DNA from 3 places in the Chromobacterium sp. CCUG 30098 genome. Region 3 is predicted to be linked to each of the others. Evidence: predicted binding sites of a transcription regulator. Region 3 holds the regulator's gene; each other region holds the start of a gene.

Region 1 (4,139 bases), on a different contig from region 3:
ATGTCGAAGCTCAGATCGACGCGGTCGATCAGAAAAGCGGGGGCTGCGTAGTCGTTGCGGTACTTGACTTGCGGCTGTTGAGCCATGTCTACGTCTCCTTCGATGCCGGCTGCGCCGGTCTTGGCTGGAGGGGGACGACGCCGGGCAGCGGCGCCGACCCGATGAATATTAGCGGCGCAGCCACTGCGCGCCGCCGTCCTGCAACAGCAGGCGGCAGGCGTCGGCAGGAGCGGCTTGCAGCTCCACTTGCGCGCTGATCAGTTCGTCGCGGCGGAACCAGTGCAGTTTCAGCTTATCGCCGGGCTGGTAGCGCGCCAGCGCCTTGTCCAGGTCCACGGCCTTGAGCTTGTCTATGGCCACGATCACGTCGCCGCCGGACAGGCCGGCGCCTTGCGCCGCGCCGCCGTCGTAGACATTGAGCACGCGCACGCCCTGGGCCTCGGCCACGGCCTTGACCCCCAGGCTGGCCGGCGCAGGCTTGCCGCTCAACGCCAGGCCGCCGCGGTCGCCGGCGTTGGCCGCCGGCTCGAAGCGCAGCTCCACGCCCTGGGCCGCCAACAGTTCGGCCAGCGGCAGGGACTCAACACCGCGCAGCGCGCGATCGAAAAAGGCCTTGAGGTCCAGGCCGGTGACGGCCTGCGCCTGGCTTTCCCACTCGTCCTCGGCCAGGCCCTTGCCGTCGTCCAGCCATTTGCGCCACAGCGCGCGCATCACGTCGTCCAGCGACTGACGGCCCTGGCTGTCGCGGCGTATGGTCAGGTCCAGCGCCAGCGCGGCCAGCGCGCCCTTGGTGTAATAGCTGACGATGCTGTTGGGGCTGTTTTCGTCTTGTCGATAGTACTTGGTCCACGCTTCGAAGCTGGATTGCTCCAGCGTCTGCTTCAAGCGGCCGGCGCCGCGCTCGACGCCGCTGATGGTTTCCGCCAGCAGGCCCAGATAGCGCTTCTCGTCTATCAGGCCGCAACGCACCAGGCTCAGGTCGTCGTAATAGGAGGTGATGCCCTCGAAGGCCCACAGCAGACGGGTATAGCCTTCCTGGTTCAGATCGTAGGGCGTGAACGCCGCCGGCTTCATCCGCTTGACGTTCCAGCTGTGGAAATATTCGTGGCTGATCAGGCCCAGCAGCTTCAGATAGCCGTCACCGATCTCCTCGACGCCCTGCTGCGGCAAGTCGTCGCGATTGGCCACCAGCGCGGTGGAGGCGCGATGCTCCAGGCCGCCGTAGATGTCCTTGCCGACGAAAAGCATGAATACGTAGCGCTCGAAGGGCGCCGGCTCGCCGAACAGCTTGATCTGGTATTCGCAGATTTTCTTGGCGTCGCGCGCCAGGCGCTTGAGGTCGGCGCGGAAGCGGCCGGAGACGACGAATTCGTGCGGCACGCCGCAGGCTTTGAAGCTGACGCGTTCGAAAGCGCCCAGTTCCACCGGGTGGTCGATCAACTCGTCGTAAGAGGCGGCCTGATAGCCGCCGAAGCCGGTTTTCTTGTCCGCGCCGCGCGCCGGCAAGCTGGTCGCCACCTTCCAATCGGCGTAGGCCTTGCCTTCCGGCGGCAGGATCTCCACCTCGCAAGCCTCGTTCTCGTAGCCGTCCGCCGCCAGGAAAACGCTGCTGCCGTTATAGAAGCCGCGCTGCGCGTCCAGATAAGCGCCGCGCACCGACAGATCAAACGCATAAACTTTATAGCGTAGAACCAACGAGCCCTTGACTGGCGCGGCTTGCCAACTGTTTTTTGTCAGCTGGACCAGCCGCACCGCTTTTCCCGCGGATTCCGCGCGAATTTCCACAATATGTTTGGAGAACTCCCGGATCATGTAACTGCCGGGAATCCACGCCGGCAATGAGAAAATCTGGCCATTCTTGGCGGGCCGGGAAACGGTCAGGACGACCTCGAAAAGATGCGCCTCCGGGGCGCTCGGACATAGGGTGTAGCGGACGGAAACGGTCATGATCTGCCTGCAATCGTTGCAAAACCTTCTGATTTTAGCACTTGCCGCGGGTAAACGCTGCGTTTTATGACATCTTGATCCAGGTCAAGAAGGCTGGGCCGCCAGACAATACAATCTCGGTCAGTAGCAACAGTATTTGCAAGAACTGTCACGCTCGCTTGAGACATAAATAAAGACAAATGGGAAAGCGACATCCCCCGGCCGTCCAAACTGGCCCGATATGGGTAATTGATTTAGAATGCCGGGTTAACTAAATGGGGAAATTGCGCTGTCGCAATACGGGATGAACTGCTAATACAGACATCAGTACCGCTGCGATCTGGGTCAAGCGCTTGATTTTAATAAAAGTCGTTTTCCCTGCGGCATCGTCTGGATACAGTCACATCGGTACAGATGGGGACAGTTTCCCGGACTTCAAGCCGCCGATTAGATATGTCACGTTCTGAGTTAGCAACCTTGGAGAAAACCCTAAATGGAAACGCAATCCACTTATAACTATAAGGTGGTGCGCCAATTTGCCATCATGACCGTCGTGTGGGGCATTGTCGGCATGTTGGTGGGCGTCATCATTGCGGCCCAACTGGTCTGGCCCGAATTGAACTTCGGCCCCTGGTTCCACTTTGGCCGCCTGCGTCCTCTGCACACCAATGCGGTCATCTTCGCCTTTGGCGGTTGCGGCCTGTTCGCCACCTCCTATTACGTGGTGCAGCGTACCTGTAACGTCCGGCTGATCTCCGACAAGCTCGCCGCCTTCACCTTCTGGGGCTGGCAGCTGGTGATCGTGCTGGCCGCCATCACCTTGCCGCTGGGCCTGACCACCAGCAAGGAATACGCCGAGCTGGAATGGCCGATCAAACTGCTGATCGCGGTGATCTGGGTTGTTTACGCCATCGTTTTCTTCGGCACCATCGCCATCCGCAAGGTCAAGCACATCTACGTGGCCAACTGGTTCTACGGCGCCTTCATCCTGGCCGTGGCCCTGCTGCACATCGTCAACTCCGCCTTCGTGCCGGTGTCGCTGTGGAAATCCTACTCCGCCTACTCCGGCGCCGTGGACGCCATGGTGCAATGGTGGTACGGCCACAACGCCGTGGGCTTCTTCCTGACCGCCGCCTTCCTGGGCATGATGTACTACTTCATCCCGAAACAGGCCGGCCGTCCGGTTTACTCCTACCGCCTGTCCGTGGTGCACTTCTGGGCGCTGATCTTCACCTATATGTGGGCCGGTCCTCACCACCTGCATTACACCAGCCTGCCTGACTGGACCCAGTCCGTAGGCATGGTGTTCTCCCTGGTGCTGCTGGCTCCGAGCTGGGGCGGCATGATCAACGGCATCATGACGCTGTCCGGCGCCTGGCATAAGCTGCGCACCGATCCGGTGTTGAAATTCCTGGTGGTTTCGCTGTCCTTCTACGGCATGTCCACCTTCGAAGGCCCGATGATGTCGATCAAGACCGTCAACGCCTTGTCCCACTATACCGACTGGACCATCGGCCACGTGCACTCCGGCGCGCTGGGCTGGGTGGGCTTCATCACCATCGGTTCCATGTACTACCTGATTCCGCGCCTGTTCGGCCGCGAATCCATGTTCAGCCTGAAGCTGGTTGAAGCCCATTTCTGGCTCGCCACCGTCGGCGTGGTGCTGTACATCGCCGCGCTGTGGATCTCCGGCGTGACCCAGGGCCTGATGTGGCGCGCGCTGAACCCGGACGGCACCCTGACCTACGCCTTCGTAGAGGCGGTCAAGGCCACCTATCCGTACCACTTCGTGCGTCTGCTCGGCGGCTTCCTGTACCTGCTCGGCATGTTCCTGATGGCCTACAACACCTTCCGCACCGTAACCGCGGGCCGTGCCGTAGACGCCAAGATCCCGGCCATCACCGCCCACGCTCATTGAGGCGCAAGGAAACATCATGGATAAGATACAAAAACTGATCGAAGAACACGTCGGCTATCTGATCGTGTTTACCCTGCTGGTCGTCAGCGTGGCCGGTCTGGTGGAAATTCTGCCGCTGGCCTTCCAGAAATCGACCACTCAGCCGGTGGCCGGCGTCAAGCCCTACACCGCCGTGCAGCTGGCCGGCCGCGACATCTACATCCGCGAAGGCTGCCATACCTGCCACACGCAGATGATCCGTCCGTTCCGCGCTGAAACCGAGCGCTACGGCCACTACTCCGTGGCCGGCGAATCG
Region 2 (4,139 bases), 480 kb from region 3:
TGTCGGCCGAGCGGAGGCAACGCGTGGTGTGGATAGAACCGTAGGCATACCCGGTCAGTAGCCGGCTATCCAAACGGTTGAGGCGGGGCGCGCTAAGAACCTGTTCTAAGAGCGTGTTTACGATCTCGCGAGCTAGGACGAGACAAGGCGAAACCGGCTGAGAAAGCGGAATGTACAAGTGGTACATGAGCATTTCGAAGCGGGTTTCAACGCCGTATCGCCGACGCGCAGCAGATCGTAAACAGGTTCTAAGCGCAGTTGCCAAACGCTTTCAAGCGCTCCACATCCACCAGCGTGATGTCGCGCCCGTCCACCTGGATCAGCTCCGCCTCGATCAACTGGTGCAGCATGCGCGAGAAGGTTTCCGGCGTCAGGTTGAGCCGGGAGGCGATCAGGCTTTTGTTCACCGGCAGCGATACCTGCGGCGTCAGGCTGTCGCCGTCTTCCGGGATGTGTTGCAGCAGATAGCCAATCACCCGCTGCAAGGAGCTTTCGATGGAGTAGCGCTCCACGTCCCGCACCAGGCCGTGCAGGCGCAGCGACAGGCCGGCCAGCAAGCGCCGGGCGAAGGCCGGGTCGTGGTCTATCGCTTGCAGGATGCCGGCCGCCTCCACCTTGAGCAGCATGCCGTCTTCCAGAAACTGGGCCATCACCGGGCAGGGCCGGCCCAGGAACATCACCGCCTCGGCAAAGCTTTGGCCGGGGTGGATGATTTCCATCACTTTTTCACTGCCCTGCGCCGAGGACAGCGCCAGTTTCACCCGGCCGTACACCACCAGGAACATGCCGTCGCAGGGGTCGCCCTTCTGGAAGATCACCTGGCCCTTGAGGCCGCGCAGTTCTTGGGTGTGCGGCACCAGCGCCTGGATCTGTTCCGGGGAGAGTTGCTGAAACAGCGGCTGGTGGCGCAGGAAGGAAGGGATGTCCAGATGGCTCATGACGGTGTGGCTCGATGATGGGGTAGGTTCTCACTATAAAAGCGCGTTCCGCCAACGACCATGCGCCATTGGCAGCAGCCGCCTAGTTCGATGTGATTAGAAAAAGGCCGGCAGCTTCAATATGTTGAAGCGTTGCATGGATACCTGGGAAACCGCGTGTTCGACGTTTTGAACCATCATCCCTCTCAAAGAGATCGTAAACAGGCTCTACGGCGCTCGCCTCAATGTCGGGCCTCCCGGCTCCACGGCGTCAGCGCCGGCCGCGCGTGGCGGCCCGGCTCCACGCCGATTTCCGCGTCGCTCAGATAACAGGCCGGGTCCGCCGCCCAGAAATCCCCGCTCAGCTCCCAGGCGCGCACCCGGGTGTTGCCGTTGCAGATGTCCAGGTGGCCGCAAGCGCCGCAGCGGCCAGCCACCGGGCGCGGGGATTGGCGCAGGCCGCTCATCAAGGGGTGATGCGGCTGTTGCCAGATCGTAGAAAACGGCCGTTCCCGCACATTGCCCAGCGTCACCTTCCACCACATGGTGTCCGGGTGCACATTGCCCAGGTTGTCGATATTGGCGATGTGGACGCCGCTGGCGTTGCCGCCCCAGCGCCGCAGCGCCCGCAGCAGCGCGTCGGCGCGCTCCGGATAATGCCGGCGCGCCCAGTGCAGCAGGTAGACGCCGTCCGCGTCGTTGTTGCCGGTGACGAAGTCCCTCGGCCGGCCGGCGTCCAGCTGGGCCATCGCCTGCTGGATCAGCAGTTCCAGCGCCCAGCGGCTGCGGACGTGGCGGGCGTCGTCGGCGCGGTGCTTGTTGCCGCGTCCGGCGTAGTTGAGGTGGGAGAAGTAGAACTTGTCGATGTCTTCGTCCGCCATCAGTTGCAGCAGCGCCGGCAGGTCCGCGGCGTTGTCATTGGTCATGGTGTAGCGGATGCCCACTTTCAGGCCGGCGTCGCGCGCCAGCCGCAGGCCCTGCAAGGCCAGATCAAAGCCGCCGTCCAGCCGCCGGAAGCGGTCATGGGTGGCGCCGATGCCGTCCAGGCTGACGCCCACGTAGTCAAAGCCGATATCCGCCAGCGTGGCGGCGGCGGCCGGGTCTATCAGGGTGCCGTTGCTGGACAGGCCGATATAGAAGCCCAGCGCCTTGGCGCGCCGGGCGATGGCCGGCAGGTCCGGCCGCAACAGCGGTTCGCCGCCGGACAGGATCAGCACGCGCACGCCGTAGGCGTGGAGATCGTCCAGCACCGCATAGGCTTCTTCGGTGCTCAGTTCGCCGGCGAAGTCGCGGTTGGCGGAGGTGGAGTAGCAGTGCTGGCAGGTGAGGTTGCAGCGGCGGATCAGGTTCCAGATCACCACTGGGCCTTGCGGGCCGACGGGCATGGCGCGGCCCGGCGGTTGGGACGCCGCCGGCTCGCGCAGCAGGCGCAGGTATTGGGTTAATCGCAACATGGCCGGCTCCGCCGCGGGAAGATGGCTCAGTGTGCGGCCGGGGGCGGCGGCGGCTCCTTGACGCGGGTCAATGGAATCTGGGCAAGCAAACTTGATTTGCACAAGGTCGAGGACGCCGCTGGCGAAACGTCACCGCCAGCGCGTATCCGACGCGCCCCCACTCCCTTCAAGCCTGCCGTCGGGTGGCAGGCCCGAGGTCTTAAGCGGCTGCCCTGTTTGAGCGATTTGACGTTAGCAAATCGCGAGTTCAGCCGCGCCTCGGGCCTGACGGGACCCGCCGGGAAGCCGCAGGCCAGGCTTGCAGGGCGGCCTTTAGGGTAAAGGGAGATTTGGCCGCGCAAATCTTCCTTTCCGTTTGCCGGGCGGAACCGGCCCTAAATCATCATCCGCGCAGCGGATTCAAAACCACAAAGCCCAAAACTCGGCCCTCACAATCTCAATCCCGTTTTCTTCAAAATCCGACTGGAAAACAGCACTTCGTGGCCGCGGCAGGCCTCGCCCAGCAAGGCGCGCGCGTCGTCCACCGCGGCCAGCACCGCCGGCCGCTCGCTGCCGTGCAGCATGGCGAACAGATTGTACGGCCAGCCCGGCCGGCGCGGACGGCGGTAGCAGTGGCTGACCGCGTCCAGGCCGCCCAACTGCGCGCCCAGCGCGTCCACTTGCTCGTCGGCCACGTCGAACACCGCCATGCCGTTGGCGCGGTAGCCGATGGCGTAATGATTGGGCACCGCGCCGATGCGGCGTACCACGCCCTGCTCCAGCCAGCGCGTCAGCCGCGCCGTCACTTCGGCCTCCGCCCAGCCCAGTTGCCGCGCAATGTCGCGGTAAGGGTAGCGGCACAGCGGCAGGCCGGCCTGGGTGGCGCGGATCAGCCGCCGGTCGTCTTCGCTCAACGCGGCCGGTTCGCCCGTGCCCCGCGCGCCGGCGGCCGCGCCCACCGGAGCCGCGCCGCCCACCTGAAAACGCATGCCGACAAAGTATTCCCGCTCTTTGGGAAACAGGTGCACTTCCAGGCCGGTCACCAGTTCGATGCCGCGCCGGGCGGCGTCGATGGCGGCGGCGCTGTCCGCGGCCAGCACAAACCACATATTGAGCCGGTGCTCGCGGCGGTAGTTGTGCGCCACCGCCGGCAGCGCGTTGACGGCGGCGGCCACTTCGTCAAAGCGCGCTTCCGGCGCGGCCAAGGCGGCCAGCACGAAGCGGCCGCCCAGGCGTTCTATCTGGTACATCGGCCCAAAGCGGCTGAGCACACCGGCGTGCAGCAGTGCGCGCAAGCGGCGGATCAGGCCGTCTTCGCCCAGGCCCAGGCTGCGCCCGGCCGCCGCGTAGGGGCGCGAGGCCAGCGGGAAGCCGCCTTGCAGCCGGTCTATCAGCCGCGCGTCCAAGGCGTCCAGCATTGCCAGCGCTTCAGGCGTATCCATAACAGGCTCCGGTTTGTTTGTAGCGCCGGGTGGAGCGCAGCACCGCCTGCGGCAGCCGTTCCAGGCCGTGCCGGCGGCGGATGTCCGCCAGCGCGGCGTCCAGGCTCTGCGCGTCGCGGGCGTGAACCATGGTGAACAGTTGGTAAGGCCAGTCCGGCGGCCGCGGCGGCCGTTCGTAGCACAGGGTGACGGCCGGCTCCGCCGCCAGCGCCAGCGCCACGCGCTCGCGTTCGGCGTCGTCGTCTATCCGCCACACCCACATGGCGTTGGCGCGGTAGCCCAGTTCCTGGTGACGCACCACCATGCCGAAGCGGCGGATGACGCCTTGCTGCCGCCAGTGGGCGATT
Region 3 (4,139 bases):
GCCTTGCGCGCAAAACGGCGCGCGGGCTTTTCGATAAGCCGGCTATTTTAATGTGAAACTGCTGATGAATAAACCCCAAGTACCTGATTTTCTGAAAAACATTCGCATCGTGTTGGCCCGCCCCAACCATCCGGGCAATATCGGCTCCGCCGCCCGGGCGATGAAAACCATGGGCCTGAGCCGGCTGTATCTGGTTGAACCCAAAGTGTTTCCCAGCGACGAGGCCAATACGCTGGCCTCCGGCGCGGTGGATCTTCTGGAGCAGGCCACCGTGGTGTCCAGCCTGGCCGAGGCCTTGCAAGACGTCACCATCGCCTGCGCGCTGACCAGCCGCCGTCGCGAGCTGACCACCCCGCTGTCCACCCCGCGCCAGACCACGCCGGAACTGGTGGCGCGCGCCCGCGCCGGCGAACAGGTGGCCCTGGTGTTCGGCAACGAGACCTTCGGCCTGTCCATTGAAGAAGTCGAACAATGCAACCGCCTGGTCACCATCCCCGGCAACCCGGACTACTTCTCGCTGAATCTGGCGATGGCGGTGCAGGTGATGACTTACGAACTGTTCAGCCACACCGGCGTGGACGTCGACTATCTGCGCGCAGACAGCGACGCGGCGGCGCTGGGCGAGGTGGAGGGCTTCTGCGGCCACCTGGAACAGACCATGGACAAGATAGGCTATTTCCGCCGCCGCAACAGCGAACGGATGATGCGCCGGATGCGCACCCTGTTCAACCGCGCCGGCCTGCTGCGCGAGGAAATCGACATCCTGCGCGGCTTCCTCAAACAGGTGCAGCGCGCCGCCGACGGCGAAGTCCGCCGCGACGCGCCCGGACAGGATGGCGAATAAGCCGCCGTTCACCCTGCCCTACGCGCACCCGGCGGTGCGCGATCTGGCTTTTCTGCTCTCCGCGCCCTCGCCCTGGCGCAGCGGCGCGGACATCCCGCCGCAGCGGCTGCTGGGGGCCGACGGCCCGGCCTTGCTGCAAACGCTGGACGCCGATCCTGCCGAACTTCAGCACTGGCTGGCGCGCCAGCCCACCCGCCGTCTGGGCCATTACGCGGAACGGCTGCTGTCCTTCTGGTTCCGGCTGGCGCCGCACATCGAACTGGTGGCCAGCAATCTGCCGGTGCGCGCGCCGGACGGCCGCACCGTCGGCGAGTTCGACTTCTTGCTGCGCCTAGACGGCCAACCGCTGCATCTGGAAGCCGCCAGCAAGTTCTATCTGCAACTGGGCCGCAGCGCGGACACCTTGACCGGCCCCAGCCTACGCGACGCCTGGGCGCTGAAAGCCCATAAACTGCAAACCCAGCTGCGCCTGTCCCGCCACCCGGCTGCGCAAGCGACGCTGCCGGCAGGCTTTGAGGGCTGCGCGGTCGGCGCTCGGCTCAGCGGCTGGCTGTTCCACGCCCGCGACACCGCGCCGGAAGCGCCGCCCGGCGCCCAGCCGCTGTACGGGCAATACTGGCCGCTGCGCGGCGACTGGCCGGCGCTGAACGCGGATTCGCGCTGGGCCTGGCTGCCCAGGCTCAGTTGGCTGGCGCCGGCGCGCCGCTCGCGGGAACACACCGCCGACGCGGCGGAACTACGCGCGCGCCTGGAACAGGCCGAGGCGCCGCAGCTGCTGGCCGAACTGCAGCCCGGCCCCGACGGCGACTGGCATGAAGTGGCCCGCGGCTTCGCCGTGCCGCCGGGCTGGCCTCAGGAGGCGCCGCTGTCGCGGCTGCTGCTGCAAATCGCGGACTGCGCGCCGGCCCCATGAAAAAAGGCAAGCCCGAGGGCTTGCCTTGCGTTTTCCATCTGTCCGCCCGCGCGGCGGAATCAATGTCCGTTGGCGTGAGCGCAGCCGGAAATCAGCGCCTTCAATTCGTCCACCATCACCAGTTGGATGTGCTTGTGATCGACGGTGATCCAGCCTTGCTGCTGGAACTTGGACAGCGTGCGGCTGACGGTTTCCAGCTTCAGGCCGAGGAAGCTGCCGATTTCCTCGCGGCTCATGCGCAGGATGAAGTCGTTGGCGGCGAAGCCGCGGGTGGACAGACGCTGCGACAGATTGAGCAGGAAGGCGGCCAGGCGCTCTTCCGCCTTCATGTTGCCCAATAACAACATTACATTCTGATCGCGAACGATCTCGCGGCTCATCAGACGGTAGAAATGGTGCTGCAGGGTGGGAATTTCGCGGCCCAGGCTCTCCATGCGGCTGAACGGCAGCTCGCACACCTCGCTGTCCTCCAGCGCGATGGCGTCGCAGCCGTGCACATTGGCGGAAATGCCGTCCAGGCCCATCAGTTCGCCGGACATATGGAAGCCGGTGACCTGCTCGCGGCCGTCCTGGCTGGCGACGCTGGTCTTGAAGAAGCCGGTGCGCACCGCGAACAGCGAACGGAAGCCTTCGCCGCTGCGGAACAAGTACTCGCCGCGCTTCAAACGGCGGCTTTGGCGGATCACCGCGTCGAGCTGGGTCAGCTCCTCGCGGTTAAGCCCCACAGGTAGACAAAGTTCCTTCAGGCTGCAGTTGGAGCAGGAGACCTTCAGGTTATGCAAAGAGATATGGTTCTGATCGGACATGGCATGTTTAGTACAAGCTTGCGATGAAGCTTGACCCTTATCAAAGCGAAATTCGCAGGATTTCCGCAAATTTACCAGTCCACCAGAGGTTTTGCCATCCAAATACGACATGAAGACCACCCACCCATTTTCTCCTGCCCATTTTGAATTCGACCGCGCGCTGATTGAGCGCCTCGACGGGACAGGTCCTAGATATACGTCATACCCGACAGCGGATCGCTTTACGCCGGGTTTTGCCGAAAGAGACTACATCCACTGGCTACGGCAGCGCAGCATCGGCGCCAACCGGAAACCTTTATCATTGTACGCTCATATACCTTTTTGCAACACTATCTGCTACTACTGCGGTTGCAACAAGATCATCACCAAGGACAGCGGCAAAGCGGACTTGTACCTGGACTACCTGGAGAAGGAGGTCCGCATGATCGCCTCCTGTCTGGGCCGCCGCGAGCAAGTGATACAGCTGCATTTCGGCGGCGGCACCCCCACTTTCTTGTCCGACGCGCAACTGGAACGATTGATGACCTTGCTCAAGACTCATTTCGAGTTCTTGAAGGAGGGGGAGTATTCCATAGAAATAGACCCGCGCAAAGTCAGCGCGGCGACAATCTTCAAACTGGCCGAACTCGGCTTCAACCGCATCAGCGTCGGGATTCAGGACTTTGAACCGACGGTGCAGCAGGCGGTGAACCGGGTGCAGTCCGAAGAGGAAACGCTGGAGGTGATCCAGGCCGCGCGCGACGCCGGTTTCAAGTCCGTCAGCGTCGATCTGATCTACGGCCTGCCGCTGCAGACCCGGGAATCGGTGCGCCGCACGCTGGACAAGGTGATCGCCATCGGGCCGGACCGGCTGGCGCTGTACAACTACGCCCACCTGCCCACCGTGTTCATGCCGCAGCGGCGCATCAACGAGGCCGATCTGCCCTCGCCGGAAACCAAGCTGGACATCCTGCAGGATTCGGTGCAGCGCCTGGCCGACGCCGGCTATGTCTTCATCGGCATGGATCACTTCGCCAAGCCGGACGACGAACTGGCCTCCGCCCTGCGCCAGGGCCGGCTGCAACGCAATTTCCAGGGCTACTCCACCCATGCGGACTGCGACATGATCGGTCTTGGCGTGTCCTCCATCGGCAAGGTCGGCCCCTGTTACAGCCAGAGCGCCAAGGACCTGGACAGTTATTACGCGGCGCTGGACAGCGGCCATCTGCCGGTGTTGCGCGGGCTGACGCTGGACAATGACGACATCCTGCGCCGCAGCATCATCCAAGGCCTGATGTGTCGCTTCTCGCTGTCGGTGGAGGCGCTGGAAGAGATCCACGGCATCAACTTCGCCGAGTACTTCGCCGAAGAACTGCCGCAGATCCGCGAATACCAGCAACTGGGCCTGCTGTCCTTCGACGGCGACTTCATCATGGTGGAGCCCAAGGGCCGCTTCCTGATCCGCAATATCGCGATGATCTTCGACCGGCATCTGCGGGAGCGCCGCACCCAGGCGCGCTACTCCAAGACCATTTGAACGGGGCTAGCAACAAAACAGCCCGCGTCATGACGCGGGCTGTTTATCGTTGGAGCCGGA

The links. The regulator FNR, encoded in region 3, switches genes on or off when oxygen is low (the NO sensors DNR and NnrR bind a similar motif). The targets are predictions, from matches to a motif close to TTGATNNNNATCAA.
Region 1: ccoN (cytochrome-c oxidase, cbb3-type subunit I) is a predicted target of FNR. The motif match lies at 2,280-2,293, and genes of this name have one in related genera.
Region 2: nirJ (heme d1 biosynthesis radical SAM protein NirJ) is a predicted target of FNR. The motif match lies at 2,429-2,442, and genes of this name have one in related genera.

What each region holds. Positions count from the first base shown of each region.
Region 1 covers NZ_JAUCGS010000003.1:159,582-163,720, reverse strand. The annotation lists gene pepN (aminopeptidase N) at 1-86, opposite strand, end outside; gene QUG03_RS08930 (M61 family metallopeptidase) at 169-1,947, opposite strand; gene ccoN (cytochrome-c oxidase, cbb3-type subunit I) at 2,420-3,844, shown strand; gene ccoO (cytochrome-c oxidase, cbb3-type subunit II) at 3,861-4,139, shown strand, end outside.
Region 2 covers NZ_JAUCGS010000001.1:719,926-724,064, reverse strand. The annotation lists gene QUG03_RS03450 (hypothetical protein) at 1-44, shown strand, start outside; gene QUG03_RS03445 (Crp/Fnr family transcriptional regulator) at 249-938, opposite strand; gene nirJ (heme d1 biosynthesis radical SAM protein NirJ) at 1,160-2,371, opposite strand; gene ahbB (siroheme decarboxylase subunit beta) at 2,800-3,792, opposite strand; gene ahbB (siroheme decarboxylase subunit beta) at 3,779-4,139, opposite strand, start outside.
Region 3 covers NZ_JAUCGS010000001.1:1,202,053-1,206,191, reverse strand. The annotation lists gene QUG03_RS05635 (RNA methyltransferase) at 65-844, shown strand; gene QUG03_RS05630 (DUF1853 family protein) at 834-1,757, shown strand; gene fnr (fumarate/nitrate reduction transcriptional regulator Fnr) at 1,817-2,563, opposite strand; gene hemN (oxygen-independent coproporphyrinogen III oxidase) at 2,673-4,079, shown strand.